2 regions of the Caulobacter sp. CCG-8 genome follow, and region 2 is predicted to be linked to the other one. Evidence: riboswitches for the same ligand, from Rfam matches in the RefSeq annotation. Region 2 holds a riboswitch; the other holds the start of a gene.

Region 1 (7,433 bases), on a different contig from region 2:
ATCCTGAAGGGCGCGGTGATCTGGCCGATCGGGCTGGTCATGGCCGCCGGGGCGTTCCTGGGCGCGCAGGTCGGCTCGCGCCTGGCCATGCGGTTCGGCGCCCGGCTGATCCGGCCGCTGCTGGTGGTGATGTCGTGCGCTATGGCGGTGAAGCTGCTGAGCGACCCGGCCAATCCGCTGCGGCACGCGGTCGTCGGGCTGTTCGGCGGCTAGCCGTCAGACCGGCTGCTTCTTCAGCCAGCGCCGGCGCAGGTACTTCCGCCCGCGCTTCAGCACCCGCCAGGACGCTTTGCGCAGGAACAGCTTCTCGGAGCGCAGCAGCTGCTGCCAGGCCACCAGCATGATCTCGGGCTCGCGGCGCATCAGCCGGCGGATCGGGAAGATCAGCTTGGGATGGCGGCGCTGCCAGCGCAGGAAGCGGCGCTTGGCCTGGAACGAGTTGCGCAGCACGATCATCAGGCCGACGACCAGCAGCGGCAGGCCCAGGTGGCCCGGCAGGGGCGTCAGCACCACCCCGGCCAGCAGCACGAGCACGCCGAAGGCCAGCGCCGCCCAGCGGGCGACGCGGCCCGCGGTTTCACGCAGGACCAGGGCCAGACGGCGACGGCGGCGGTAGAGCCTCGAAGGCAGTCTGGCGAGCGTTTCGGCGGTCGAGCTCACGGACGCTTCTTGAGCGCGGAGCGCTTGAAGGATTGGCGCCAGCGCTTGGCCACGCGCCAGCGGCGCGGGATGACCAGGCGCTCCATGCGCAGGACCTGCTGCCAGGCGACCGGGAACACTTCCGGCTCGCGGCGCAGCAGGCGGCGCAGCGGGAACAGCAGCTTGGGGTGGGCGTGCTGGAAGCGCACGAACTGCTTGCGGGCCCGGAACGAGTTGCGCAGCACCAGCATCAGGCCGGCCACGGTCAGCGGCACGCCCAGCGGGCCGGGCAGCGGCGCGATCAGGAAGCCCGCGACGATCAGGATCAAGCCCAGCGCCACCAGGACGACGCGCGAAATCCGCCCGAGAAGCTCGCGGGCGAGTTCATCGGCGACGGAGAAGCGCACGGGCGGCATGGCGAGGGCGAGGTTCATAACGGGGCGAAACGGGTTCCGTGGTCCGTTCGATCCCGGCGACAGACCGGCCTCCTCGGCTCACAGAACCCGATATGAGAACGGGGCGCCCTTCCGTAAAGGCGCCCCGTTGTCGCTTTGTACGACTGTGACCGCTATTCCGCAGCCAGTGGCGCGGCGGCCACAGGTTTCCACCGCAAGCGTGGTTTACGCGCGGCAAGGGTCTCGTCCAGGCGCTTGAGCGGCGCGTGGTACGGGGCGCCCTTGAAGCGCTCGACCTCGCCGGCCCCATCCTTGTTTTTCAGGGCCGTCCCGGCCAGGGCGCGCAGCGCCGTGACGAAGCGGTCCAGCTCCTGCTTGCTCTCGGTCTCGGTCGGCTCGATCAGCATCGCGCCGTGGACGACCAGCGGGAAGTACATGGTCATCGGGTGGAAGCCCTCGTCGATCATCGCCTTGGCGAAGTCGAGCGTGGTCACGCCGGTGCCTTCCAGCCAGGCGTCGTCGAACAGGGCCTCGTGCATGCACGGGCCGTTCGGGAAGGCCGGGCTCATCAGGTCCGACAGGCGGGCCTTGATGTAGTTGGCGTTCAGGACCGCGTCCTCGGCCACCTGGCGCAGGCCGTCGGCGCCGTGGCTGAGCATGTAGGCGTAGGCGCGCACGAACATGCCCATCTGGCCGTGGAAGGCGCTCATCCGCCCGAAGGCCTGGGCGGCGGGCCCCTTGGCCTCTTCCACCAAGTGGAAGCCGTGCTCGTGGCTGACCACCCACGGGGTGGGGGCGAACGGGGCCAGGGCCGCCGACAGCACCACCGGACCCGCGCCCGGACCGCCGCCGCCGTGCGGGGTGGAGAAGGTCTTGTGCAGGTTGATGTGCATGGCGTCGACGCCCAGGTCGCCCGGGCGCACCCGGCCGACGATGGCGTTGAAGTTGGCGCCGTCGCAGTAGAAGTACGCGCCCGCCGCGTGGGTCAGGCGGGCGATCTCGACCACGTCGCGCTCGAACAGGCCGCAAGTGTTGGGGTTGGTGACCATGATGGCGGCCACGTGGTCGCCCAGCTTGGACTCCAGGTCGGCCAGGTCCACGCGGCCGTCGTCGGTCTGGGCGATCTCGACCACGGTGTAGCCGCAGAAGGCCGCCGTGGCCGGGTTGGTGCCGTGGGCGCTGGTCGGGGCCAGCACCGTCTTGCGGTGGCCGTTGCCGGCCGCCTCGTGGGCGGCGCGGATGGCCAGCAGGCCGCACAGCTCGCCGTGCGCGCCGGCCTTGGGCGACAGGGCGACGGCCGGCATGCCGGTCAGCGTCTTGAGCCAATGCGCCAGGCGGTCCATCAGCTCGATCGCGCCCTGCACCGTCGACTGCGGCTGCAGCGGGTGGATGTCCGAGAAGCCCGGCAGGCGCGCCATCTTCTCGTTCAGGCGCGGGTTGTGCTTCATCGTGCACGAGCCCAGCGGATACAGCGCCAGGTCGATGGCGTGGTTCTTCTGCGACAGGCGCACGTAGTGGCGCACCGCTTCCGGCTCGGACAGGCCCGGCAGGCCGATCGCCGAGGCGCGGACCAGGTCGCCCAGGTCATCCGCCGCGGGGGCGTCGGGCAGGTCGACGCCGGTCTTGTCCCAGGCGTCCAGTTCGAAGATCAGCGCCTCGTCCTGCAGCAGGCCGCGGGCCCCGGTCAGGGTGGGGTGGACGTAGTCGTTGGCGTCGGTAGCGGTTTCAGGACGGGTCGGCCGTCCGACGGAATTCATGCTCATTGGGCCAGCACCTTGGTCAGGGCCTTGGAGAAGAGGGCGATGTCGCCGTCGGGCGTGGTCTCGGTGGCGGCGACCAGCAGGACGTCGTCCAGGCCGGCGGCCGGGTCGAGGCGCGAGAACGGCACGCCGGCGATGACGCCGTTGGCGGCCAGGGTCTCGACCAGCTCGGCCGCGTTGCCCGGAACCTTGATCGCGAACTCGTTGAAGAAACGCGGGGTCAGCACCTGGACGCCCGGCACGGCGGCCAGGGCGTCGCGCAGCTTCACGGCCTTCTGGTGGTTGACCAGGGCCAGGCGGCGCAGGCCCTTCTCGCCCAACAGGCTCATGTGGATGCTGAACGCCAGGGCGCACAGGCCGCTGTTGGTGCAGATGTTCGACGTGGCCTTGTCGCGGCGGATGTGCTGCTCGCGGGTCGACAGGGTCAGGACGAAGCCGCGACGCCCCTCGGCGTCGACGGTCTCGCCGCAGAGGCGGCCCGGGGCCTGGCGGACGTATTTTTCCTTGCAGGCGAACAGGCCGACATAGGGACCGCCGAAGTTCAGGCCGTTGCCGATCGACTGGCCCTCGGCCACGACGATGTCGGCGCCCATCTCGCCGGGCGACTTCAGCAGGCCGTACGACACGGCCTCGGTGGTGACCACGATCAGCAGGGCGCCGGCGGCCTGGGCGGCGGCGGCGATCCTGGTCACGTCGGTGGCGGTGCCGAAGACGTTGGGGGTCTGGACGACCACGCAGGCGGTGTCGGCGTCGATGGCGGCGATCACCGCGTCCTCGGCGTCGATGGCGGCCGGCAGGCGGTCGGTGGCGACGCCGGCGGCGTGGGCCAGGGTCTCGACCGTGCCGACATATTGCGGGTGCACGCCGCCCGACAGCACCGCCTTGTTCCGGCGGGTGACGCGGGTGGCCATCATCACCGCCTCGGCGGCGGCGGTGGAGCCGTCATAGAGCGAGGCGTTGGCCACTTCCATGCCGGTCAGGGCCGCGACCTGGGTCTGGAACTCGAAGAGTACCTGAAGAGTGCCTTGGGCGATTTCCGGCTGGTAGGGCGTGTAGCTGGTCAGGAACTCCGACCGCTGGATGATGTGGTCGACCGTGGCCGGCACGTGGTGGCGATAGGCCCCCGCCCCCACGAAGAACGGGCCTTCCGAGGCCGCGCGGTTGCGGCGCGACAGGGCCAGCATCTCGCGCTCGACCTCCAGCTCGCCGGCATGGAACGGCAGGTCCACCGGCTGGGCGCGGCGGGCGACGGCCGGAACGTCGACGAACAGCTCGTCGATCGACTCCGCGCCGATGACGCCGAGCATGTCGGCGCGATCTTCGGGTGTGAGGGGGAGGTAGCGCATGATCTTGATTCCGCTCATCCCCGCGAAAGCGGGGACCTAAGCTGAGGAGGCCGCATGGATCCCCGCTTTCGCGGGGATGCGCGGAGTTATTAGAGCGTGCCGAGGAAGGCTTCGTACGCGTCGCGGTCCATCAGGGCGTCCAGCTCGGCGGCGTTGCTGAGCTTGACCTTGGCGAACCAGCCGCCGGCTTCCGGCAGGGCGTTGACGGTCTCGGGGCTGTCGCTCAGCGTCTCGTTGGCCTCGACCACCTCGCCCGACACCGGGGCGTAGACGTCCGAGGCGGCCTTGACGCTCTCGACCACCGCCAGCTGGTCGCCCTGCTTCACGGTCTTGCCGACTTCCGGCACCTCGACGAACACCACGTCGCCCAGCTGCTCGGCGGCGTAGGCGGTGATGCCGACGGTGGCGATGTCGCCGGCGACTTCGACCCACTCGTGGTCCTTGGTGAACTTCATGGTCTTGGCCCTTTTGACTTAAAGTTTGCGCACGTAGCGGGTGGGGACGAACGGGCTGGCGACGACCTCGGCGGCCGCCGGCTTGCCCCGGACGATGACTTTCAGCTTGTCGCCGAGAACCGCGAATTGCGGGGGCACGAAGCCGATGGCGATGGCGCCGCCGTAGCTGGGGCCGAAGCCGCCGCTGGTGACCTTGCCGATGACGTTGCCGTCGGCGTCGGCGATCTCGGCGCCTTCGCGGGCCGGGGCGCCTTCCAGCACCTTCAGATTGACGCGCACGCGCTTGAGGTCGCCGGCCAACTCCTTAGCGATGCGGTCGGCGCCGAGATAGTCGCCGGCCTCGCGGCGGCTCTTGCCGACGGCGAACGGCATGCCGGCCTCGATCGGCGAGACGGTCTCGTCCATGTCGTGGCCGTACAGCGGCAGGCCGGCCTCCAGGCGCAGGCTGTCGCGGGCGCCCAGACCGATGGCCTTGACGCGCTCGTCCTCCAGCAGGGTGTTCCAGATGCGCGCGGCTTCGGTCGCGGGGACCGAGATCTCGTAGCCGTCCTCGCCGGTGTAGCCCGAGCGCGAGATCAGGACGTCGGTCCCGAAGGCGGTCACGGCGGCGCTGTCCATGAACACCATGCCGGCGGCCTCGGGGATATGGGCGGCCAGGACGGCGGCGGCCTCGGGGCCCTGCAGGGCCAGCAGGGCGCGGTCTTCCAGGCGCTGGACGGTCGCTTCGCCCTTCAGGGCTTCGGCGATGATCGCGTAGTCGTTGTCCTTGCAGGCGCCGTTGACGACGATGAACAGGCCGTCGTCGTCGGGGCGGGCGGTCATCAGGTCGTCGATCACCCCGCCCTCGGCGTTCAGCAGCACGGCGTAGCGCTGCTTGCCGGGCTTGAGGCCCTGGTAGTCGGCCGAGACCAGCTTCTCGAAGCTCTTGGCGGGATCAGCGCCGCGCAGCCGGGCCTGGCCCATGTGCGAGACGTCGAACAGGCCCGCGTGCTCGCGGGTCCACAGGTGCTCCTTCAGCACCCCGTCCTTGTACTGCACGGGCATGTGGTAGCCGGCGAACGGCACCATGCGGGCGCCGGCGGCGACGTGCGCGTCGTACAGCGGGGTCTTCTTGAGGTCTTGCTCGGACACGCTTTGGGCTCCAATCGGGGTCGGCGACGCCGCCCGGCTCTCGCCAGGTGGTCTCGCCCCCGCTGTCCCTTTGACCTGAGAGATTCCGGTCCAGCCAGCTGAACCTTGCTCCTTCGGCGGGCAGCCGTTTCCGACTGCCTCTTTCCAGCGTTCCTAAACCCGCGCGGTCCTTTTGCCTGAGCGTTTCCGGGGCGGTTGCGCCTTCGGCCTCGGGACGAGAATCCCGACGTCTCCCGCGAGGGTCGAGGCGTGTTTGGGCGACGGTGCGGGCGGAGTCAACGGGGAAGGCGCGGGGGTGTCGCCTATAGCTTGTCGCCAACGTCGATCGCGGCGCCCCTGATCTTTCAACCGTCATCCTCGGACTTGTTCCGAGGATGACGATCTAAAATAGAACGGGTGGAAACGCCCTCAGGCCGTCAGCAGGCGCGGCAGTTTGAAGGTCACCGTCTCGCGGGCCTCGACCAGTTCCTCGACGGTGACGTCGTAGCGCGTGGCCAGGGCCTCGATCACGCCCTGGACCAGGTCCTCGGGCGCCGAGGCGCCGGCGGTGAGGCCCACGCGGGACACGCCCTCGAACCACGACCAGTCGATGCCGCGGGCGTCGTCGATCAGCCGGGCGTCCCGGGCGCCGGCCCGCTTGCCGACTTCCATCAGCCGCACCGAATTGGACGAGTTCCGCGAGCCGACCACCAGGATCAGCTCCGAGGCGCCGGCCAGCAGCTTCACCGCCTCCTGGCGGTTGGTGGTGGCGTAGCAGATGTCTTCCTTGTGCGGGGCGGCGATGCCCGGGAAGCGCTGCTTGAGCAGGTCGACCATCTCGGCGGTGTCGTCGACCGACAGGGTGGTCTGGGTGAGGAAGGCGACGTTGGCCGGGTCCTTGGGGACCCAGGCGCGGGCGTCGTCGATGTCCTCGATCAGGGTCACGGTCCCCTCGGGCAGCTGGCCCATGGTGCCGACCACCTCGGGGTGGCCGGCGTGGCCGATCAGCACGATCTCGCGCCCGGCGTCGAAATGCTTCTGGGCCTCGACGTGGACCTTGGAGACCAGCGGGCAGGTGGCGTCCAGATAGACCATCTCGCGGGCCTTGGCCGCGGCCGGCACCGTCTTGGGCACGCCGTGGGCCGAGAACACCACCGGACGATCGTCCGGCGCCTCGTCCAGTTCCTCGATGAACACCGCGCCCAGGGCCTTCAGCCGGTCGACGACGTGGCGGTTGTGGACGATCTCGTGGCGCACATAGACCGGCGCGCCGAACTTCTGGATCGTCCGCTCGACGATCTGGATCGCCCGGTCGACGCCGGCGCAGAAGCCGCGCGGACTGGCCAGCACCACGCTGAGTTCGCGGCGGCCGGGGCTGGAGATGGGCGAGTGGGCGTTCATGGCGCCGAACCTAAGGGTTCCGAGCCCCCCGCGCCAGCGTCCGGCCGCCCCCTGGACGAAAAGTCCGCCGCATCCTGTTGAAACCTGCTGTACATTGCGACGTCACGCATATGCCTTTATCAGGCTCCATGACGCTGGCGGGGATTTCCCGCTCAAGCTTTCCTTCTCGAACCGGACGTTTCATGCGCCGCAACCTTTCCGTCGCCCTCAGCGCCCTGATGGCCCTCTCGATCGCCGCGACGGCGACGACCGTTCACGCCCAGCAGGGCGGGCGTCCCGGCGGCGGTCAAGGCGGCGACGACGACCAGGCCGCCAAGAAGAAGAAGC
Region 2 (7,433 bases):
CAGCAGCGCCGGCTTCCATTGGCCGCTGAACTCCACGCCCTGCGCTTCGACCGCGCCGACGTTCTGGTAGAAGCTCTCGATCGTGCCGCCGCCGCCCGGCACCTCGGTGTTGAACTGCTGCAGGCGGTTCTTGAACTCCGTCTTGTAGGCCACGACCGAGGCGTTGAAGGTCTGGCGGTTGGCGCGATAGCCCAGTTCCAGGTTCTTGGAGGTCTCCGGCTTGGGCGCGACCACCGTCGGGCTGGCGGCCGAGAACACGTCGTCGGCGCCGCGGGGCAGGGCCATGTTCTCCGAATAGGACGAGAAGATCTGGTCGCGGCTGTTGATGTCGTAGACGAAGCCCACCTGCGGCAGGAAATCGTCCTTCCATTTGGCCGTCAGGGTCGGCTTGCGCTGGGCGATGTAGTCGCCCGGATTGCGATAGCCGGTGATCTTGTAGTCGATGTCGGTGGCCTTGAAGCCCAGCTCGACCTTCAGCTTGTCGTCGACCAGGCTCAGCGTGTCCTTCAGGAACAGCTGGGTGGTCTCGCGGGTCGAGACGTAGTTGCGCTGCAGGTGGACGGGCTCGTTGAACAGCGGCGCGCCGTCCGGGTTGCCGTCCTGCACGTTGTAGCGCGCCTGGGTGCGGTGATAGTCGTCGTCCTCGAGCCAGACGCCCGCCTCGAACTTGTTGAAGCCGGCGCGCCAGGCGACCTTGCCGGTCACGCCCTTGCGGGTGCCGTCGATGCCCGAAAGGCCGTACTGCAGGCCCTTGGGCGCGGTCAGGCCGGCCACGATCAGCCGCTCGGCGTTGTAGCTGGCCAGCGAGGTGGCGTAGGCCTCGGGCGAGACGCCGTAGCCTTCCTTGTCCTCGTAATAGCCCGTGGCGGTGACGTCGATCGCGTCGGTGATCGGCGTGTTCAGGGTCAGGCCGTAGAGGTGGTCCTGCCGGCTGTTGACCGCGAACTTGTAGTACTGGGCGTAGTTGGCGTTGGAGTAGGGCACCCCGGCCGTGGTCTGGGGCAGGCTGGAATCCGTGGCCGCCGTGCCGAACGGCGTCGAGAGCGGCACATTGCCCAGATAGGCGAAGCTGCGTCCCTTGCGGCCGAACACGTCGCCCGCCGTGCCGGCGTACTGGGCCTTGGTGATCGACGGGCTATCGTAGTCGAAATAGTCGTTGTGCACGGTCTGGAAGCTGATGTTCCCGCCGTTGGGCAGGGCGTAGTTGATCTTGCCCTCGTAGTGCTTGCGATCGATCGTGCCCGGGCCGCGCCACAGGTCGCCCTTGATGATCGAGCCCGAGACATAGGCCGAGAAGCCGGCGTGCTCGCCGGTCTCCAGGCGCAGGAAGGTGCGGCGCAGGCTGTCGCTGCCCAGGGTCTGGCTGAGCGAACCGCCGGCGGTCTCGGACGGCTTCTGGGTGAAGTAGTCGACGATCGGGCCCAGCGAGGCGTAGCTGGGCAGGGAGACGTCGCCGGCCCCGGCCGAGGCGGTGACGCGCAGCAGGTTCTCGTTGTCGACATAGCGATAGATCGGGCTGCCGCCGAACTGGTCGCTGCGGCCCATCGGGATGTTGTCGAGCAGGAAGCCGATCTGCTGGAAGTTGAAGGCCCGCACCGAGACCGAATTGCCGAACTCGTACATGCCCAGGGCGTCGTTGGCCTGGACGTTGAAGCCCGGCAGGCTCTCCAGCATCTTCAGGCCGGTGATGCCGGCCGGGGCCGACAGCAGCGCCTCGCGGGTGATCGACACCGTGGCCGTGGCGTGGTCGGTGCCGATGGCGACGCTGGCTTCGGAAACGCGGGCCCCGGTGACGACCAGTTCATCGACGGTCGAGGCCTTGTCGGTCTCCTGGGCCAGGGCGGGCGTCGCGCCCCCCAGGATCGAAGCGGCGAGCAGCAGGGCTCGGAACCGGCCCGAGGCCGGCGAAAGGCGCGTGTTCGTCATGACTATCCCCAATCATTTTTGACTAGGGACAAGCTCGACGGTTGGTTTATCGCGGTAAATTCAGAAAAGCTGCTTTCGACGACAAAATATACTTAAGTTCAGAGGATGCGCATTGATGTATAAATTATAAACATTGAAAATGTCGAGTATTTATAGATCAAATGGGTATCTCACGAAAACCGCATAGGCCTTCGTGTGACGGTCGAACGAAGCTTTCTGAACGAGATCGCAAGGACTGGGTTTCAGGTCATCGGCAGCCAAGAGGTGTCGTGGCGGACCGCCATGGCCCGCCTTCCGCACCCCCGCTGTCCTTGGCGCCTGAGAGATTCAGCGACCACCCCATGGACGGGGATCGCCTTGCTCCTTCGGCGAGGGCGCACGCAGACACGCCCTGCTTTCCAGCGTTTCGAGGCCGTCGCGGTCCTTCTGCTTGAGCGTTTCCGGGGTGGTTTCGCCTTCAGCGCCGGGCCGGGCCCGATCTCTCCCGCGAGAGCCCCGACAGGAGGATCCGCAACAGGCTTTGCGTCAATTGTGGGAAGCGCCGACGTCTCGGCTTGCCGCGGGGCGCCGCCGCGGGACGCAGCCCACGCTGCTTTTCCCGGCGTCCCATGGGGCGAAAGTTCGCCCTGGTGCAAGTCGGGGCGTCAGAGCCCGCGGACGAACTCGGCCAGGGTGGCCGGATAAAGCTGGTGCTCCTGCTCCAGCACACGATCGCTCAGCATATGCTCGGTGTCGCCGGGCAGGATCGGCACGCGGGCCTGGCCCAGGACCGGGCCTTCGTCGACGCCGGCGGTGACCAGGTGGACCGTGCAGCCGGCCTCGACCTCGCCAGCCGCCAGGGCCCGGCCGTGGGTGTCCAGGCCCGGATAGGCGGGCAGGAGGGAGGGGTGGATGTTCAGCATCCGGCCTTCCCAGGCCTCGACCAGGAACGGCGTCAGGATGCGCATGTAGCCGGCCAGGGCCACGACCTGGATCTCGCGTTCGCGCAGGGCCGCGTCGATGGCGCGCTCGTGGGCCTCGCGGTCCTTGCCGAAGTCGCGCTGGTCGACGGCCAGGGCCTCGATCCCGGCGGCGGCGGCGGTGACCAGGCCGCCGGCTTCCGGCTTGTTGGAGAGCACCAGGGCGATCTCGAACGGGCAGGCGGGGTCCTGGGCGGCCCGGACCAGGGCCTCCATGTTGGAGCCCCGGCCCGAGATCAGGACGGCGACCTTGGTCTTCATGACGCTAGGCCTGGACCAGCTGCCCGCAGATGAAGGCGTCCTCGCCCGCGTTCAGCAAGGCGGCCAGCACGGGTTCCGCGTCCGAGGCGGCGACCACCAGGATGAAGCCGACGCCGCAGTTGAAGGTGCGGCGCAGTTCGTGGTCGCTGATGCCCCCCTCGCGCTGCAGCCAGTCGAAGACCGGGGGCAGGGGCCAGGCGTTCCAGTCGAACTCGGCCTTCAGGCCCTCGGCGATGCAGCGCGGCGGGTTCTCAATCAGGCCGCCGCCGGTGATGTGGGCGCCGCCTTTCACGCGTCCCGACTGAAGGAGCGGCAGGATCGACTTCACATAGATGCGGGTCGGGGCCATCAGGGCCTCGGCCAGCGTCTTGCCTTCCGCGAACGGGGCCGGGGCGTCCCAGGCCAGGCCCGAGCGCTCGACCACGCGGCGCACCAGCGAATAGCCGTTGGAATGCGGACCCGACGAGCCGATGCCGATCACCAGGTCGCCGGCCCGCTGCTTGTCCAGCTTGGGCAGCACGCCGTCGCGCTCTACGGCCCCGACCGAGAAGCCGGCCAGGTCGTACTCGCCGTCGGAATACATGCCCGGCATCTCGGCGGTCTCGCCGCCCACCAGGGCCGAGCCGGCCAGCTTGCAGCCCTCGGCGATGCCGGCGACCACGCTGGTGGCGGTGGCCACGTCCAGCTTGCCCGTGGCGAAGTAGTCGAGGAACAGCAGCGGCTCGGCGCCCTGGGCCAAGAGGTCGTTGACGCACATGGCCACCAGGTCGATGCCGACCGTGGCGTGCATGCCGGTGTCGATGGCGATGCGCAGCTTGGTGCCGACGCCGTCGGTGGTGGAGACCAGCAGCGGGTCCTCGTAGCCGGCGGCCTTGAGGTCGAACAGGGCGCCGAAACCGCCCAGTCCGGCCTCCGCGCCGGGGCGCCGGGTGGCCTTGGCCAGGGGCTTGATCGCCTCGACCAGGGCGTTGCCCGCATCGATATCGACGCCGGCCTGGGCGTAGGTGAGGCCGTTCTGGGGGTCGCTCATGCGTTCGCTCTGGCTCGAAAACGGCCCAAGGGACCGTTTAGACAAGGAAAAGTTGACGCCCAACTCATGCTTTAGCTTGCAGACTCGGGGGTGCGCGAGGCTATTAGCAGCCGATGACGACGATCACCACTACCGCTGAGCTGGCGGCGTTCTGTAATGAGCTGAAGGGACAGCCCTTCATCGCCGTGGACACCGAGTTCATGCGCGAGACCACCTACTGGCCCAAGCTGTGCCTTATCCAGGTGGCATCGCCGGACACCGAGGCCTGTATCGATCCGTTGGCTGACGGCATCGACCTGACGCCGCTGCTCGACGTGCTGCGCGATCCCTCGATCCTGAAGGTCTTCCACGCCGCCCGTCAGGACGTCGAGATCTTCAACAACCTCAACGCCATGCCCACGCCGCTGTTCGACACCCAGGTGGCCGGCATGGCCGCCGGGTTCGGTGAGCAGATCGCCTACGACGCCCTGGTCCGTCAGATGCTGAAGGTCGAGCTGGACAAGTCCAGCCGCTTCACCGACTGGGCCCGCCGTCCGCTGAGCGAGAACCAGCTGACCTACGCCATCGCCGACGTGACCCACTTGGCGACCCTGTTCCCCATCCTGCGCGACCGCCTGGAAAAGGCCGGCCGCCTGGCCTGGGTGGAAGAGGAGATGAAGGCGCTCAACGATCCGGCCGCCTACGACGTCGATCCCGAGAAGGCCTGGCGTCGCCTGCGTCCGCGCAAGACCGCCGCCAAGTACCTGGCGGTGTTCAAGGCCGTGGCCGCCTGGCGCGAGCGCACCGCCCAGACCCGCGACCAGCCGCGCGGCCGCATCCTGAAGGACGAGGCCATCGACGAGCTGGCCACCCAGGCCCCGACCTCGCTGGAGGGCTTGAACACCCTGCGCAGCGTGCCCAAGGGCTTCGGCGGCTCCAAGTTCGGTCCCGACCTGCTGGCCGCGATCAAGACCGCCCTGGCCGATCCGGAGGGCTACGCCCCGGTGCTGGAGAAGTCCGGCCCGCCGCCGCCCGCCTCGGCCGGCGCCGTGGTCGAGCTGCTGAAGGTGCTGCTGAAGGCCCGCGCCGAGGAAGCCGGCGTGGCGTCCAAGCTGATCGCCACGGTCTCGGACCTGGAGAAGATCGCCGCCAACGACGAGGCCGACACGCCCGCCCTGCAGGGCTGGCGCCTGGAGGCCTTCGGTTCGGACGCCCTGAAGATCAAGCGCGGCGAGCTGGCCCTGGTGCTGGACGGCACGCGCGTGCGGGTGGTCGAGGTCCGCCGGGCGACTCCGAAAGCGTAACAATCAATCCGCTCATCCCGGCGAATGCCGGGATGAGCGGTGTCTTTCCTTAGACCGCCCCGCGTTCCATCGCCGCGGTGATCGCCTCGATCAGCTTGCCGGCGTCGACGGGCTTGGCGACCACGCCGTCCATGCCGGCCTGGGCGTATTCCGCCACCTGGTGGTTCATGACATTGGCCGACAGGGCCAGGATCGGGGTCGGCGACAGGCTGTGGGCGCTCTCGCGCTCGCGGATGGCCCGCGTGGCCTCGATGCCGTTCATCACCGGCATCTGCACGTCCATCAGGATCAGGTCGAAGTCGTCGGCGTGGAAGGCGTCCACGGCCTCGCGGCCGTTGGCCACGGTGTGCAGGTCCACGCCCGCCGGCTCGAGCAGGGCGCGCAGGATGAACTGGTTGGTGGCGTTGTCCTCGGCCGCCAGGATGCGCAGGGACCGGATGTCGCCGTCGGCCTGGGCGGAGGGCAGGCAGTCGTCGGCGTCGGCGCGCACGAACGGCAGGCGGAAGACGAAGGTCGAGCCCTTGCCCGGGGCGCTGTCCATTCGCAGGGTCCCGCCCATGCGCTCGACCAGCTCGCGCGAGATGGCCAGGCCCAGGCCCGTGCCGCCGAACCGTCGGGTGGTCGAGCTGTCGGCCTGGACGAACTTCTCGAACAGGGCGGCGATGCGCTCGGGCGCGATGCCGATGCCGGTGTCGGCCAGGGTGAAGGTCAGCCCCTCGGGCGTCGCCTCGACCGAGAGCCGGATCCGGCCCTCAGGGGTGAACTTCACGGCGTTGGACGCCAGGTTCGACAGCACCTGGCGCAGCCGCACGCTGTCGCCGCACCAGGTCCCCTGGGCGTCGGGCGCGATCTCGGTGACGAAGGCCACGTCCTTCTGGTCGGCCAGCAGGGCGAAGGGCCGGCAGGCGGCGGCGACCGTCTGGCGCAGGTCGAACACGTGGTCGTCCAGCTCGAAACGGCCGGACTCGATCTTCGACAGGTCCAGCACGTCGTTGAGGATGGCCAGCAGGGTCTCGCCGCTGTCGCGGATGATCTTCAGGTGCTCGCGGTGCGGCGAGCCCAAGCCGCTCTGCTCCATCACCTGGGCCATGCCCAGCACCCCGTTCAGGGGCGTGCGGATCTCGTGGCTCATATTGGCCAGGAACTGCGACTTGGCGAGGTTGGCGGCCTGGGCCCGGTCGCGGGCCTCGACCACCTCGGCCAGGGCCTTCTTCTCGCCGACCTCCGAGGCGTCCAGCTCGCGCAGGACGCGGCGGACCCGCAGCGCCAGGGCGGCGCCGGCCGCCACCAGCAGCAGGACGCCGGGCAGGACCAGGGGCGCGGCTTCGCGGACCGCGTCGAGGCCGGGCTGCTTGGGCGACCAGGTCAGCCAGCCCAGCGGCTCGCCGCTCGGACCGGTCAGGGCGATGGCCGCGCCCCGCGCCGGCTGGGCGCCAACCAGACCGGGACGGCGGATGCGCATCTCCTGGGCCAGGGCGGGCAGCAGATGGCGATCGGCCCGCTGGGCGCAGATCACGATCATCGCGGGCGTGTCGGCCCGAGGCCGCGCGGCCTTTTCCGGCGTGACCGTCGAAAGGGCGACCAGATACACACGGCCGTCCGCCCGGACGACGCCGTGGGCGGTCTCGGCGATCGTCGCGACCGTGGGATCGGTGGGGCGAGAGCGCTTGGCCGCGGCCTTCTCCTGGCGGCGGACCTCGGCGATCAGGGGCGCGACCGCGGCGACCAGCCCCGCCTGGCTTTCCGGCGCCGCCCGGCCCTGGTCCACCCAGGCGTAGAAGGGCCGGTTCGTGGAATCCAGCACGATCGACAGGTCGTCGCCGCGGTTGTTGGCGTAGTAGGAGCCCATCTCGGAATCCATCCACGTGGGATCGACGCCCGGGCGGATGGTCTCGAAGGCCTGGTCCCAGACCGCGGCGGCGGCCACGTCGCTGTCCAGGCGCAGCAGCGACCGCTCCAGGGTCTGCCGGACGA

Evidence for each region. Region 2 has a riboswitch for glycine ahead of WAE60_RS13710 (TonB-dependent receptor). Riboswitches for the same ligand answer to the same signal wherever they lie in the genome.
Region 1: it holds a riboswitch for glycine, as region 2 does, so the genes downstream of both, gcvT (glycine cleavage system aminomethyltransferase GcvT) here and WAE60_RS13710 (TonB-dependent receptor) in region 2, are expected to answer to the same signal.

The regions. Positions count from the first base shown of each region.
Region 1 is NZ_JBBEUD010000007.1:31,138-38,570, reverse strand. Features, by position in the region: gene WAE60_RS08465 (TSUP family transporter) at 1-213, shown strand, start outside; gene WAE60_RS08460 (hypothetical protein) at 217-660, opposite strand; gene WAE60_RS08455 (hypothetical protein) at 657-1,073, opposite strand; gene gcvPB (aminomethyl-transferring glycine dehydrogenase subunit GcvPB) at 1,208-2,797, opposite strand; gene gcvPA (aminomethyl-transferring glycine dehydrogenase subunit GcvPA) at 2,794-4,140, opposite strand; gene gcvH (glycine cleavage system protein GcvH) at 4,230-4,595, opposite strand; gene gcvT (glycine cleavage system aminomethyltransferase GcvT) at 4,614-5,741, opposite strand; glycine riboswitch at 5,881-5,972, opposite strand; gene ispH (4-hydroxy-3-methylbut-2-enyl diphosphate reductase) at 6,135-7,106, opposite strand; gene WAE60_RS08425 (hypothetical protein) at 7,289-7,433, shown strand, end outside.
Region 2 is NZ_JBBEUD010000012.1:149,463-156,895, forward strand. Features, by position in the region: gene WAE60_RS13710 (TonB-dependent receptor) at 1-1,938, opposite strand, end outside; glycine riboswitch at 2,222-2,338, opposite strand; gene purN (phosphoribosylglycinamide formyltransferase) at 2,571-3,146, opposite strand; gene purM (phosphoribosylformylglycinamidine cyclo-ligase) at 3,151-4,176, opposite strand; gene rnd (ribonuclease D) at 4,290-5,459, shown strand; gene WAE60_RS13730 (ATP-binding protein) at 5,509-7,433, opposite strand, start outside.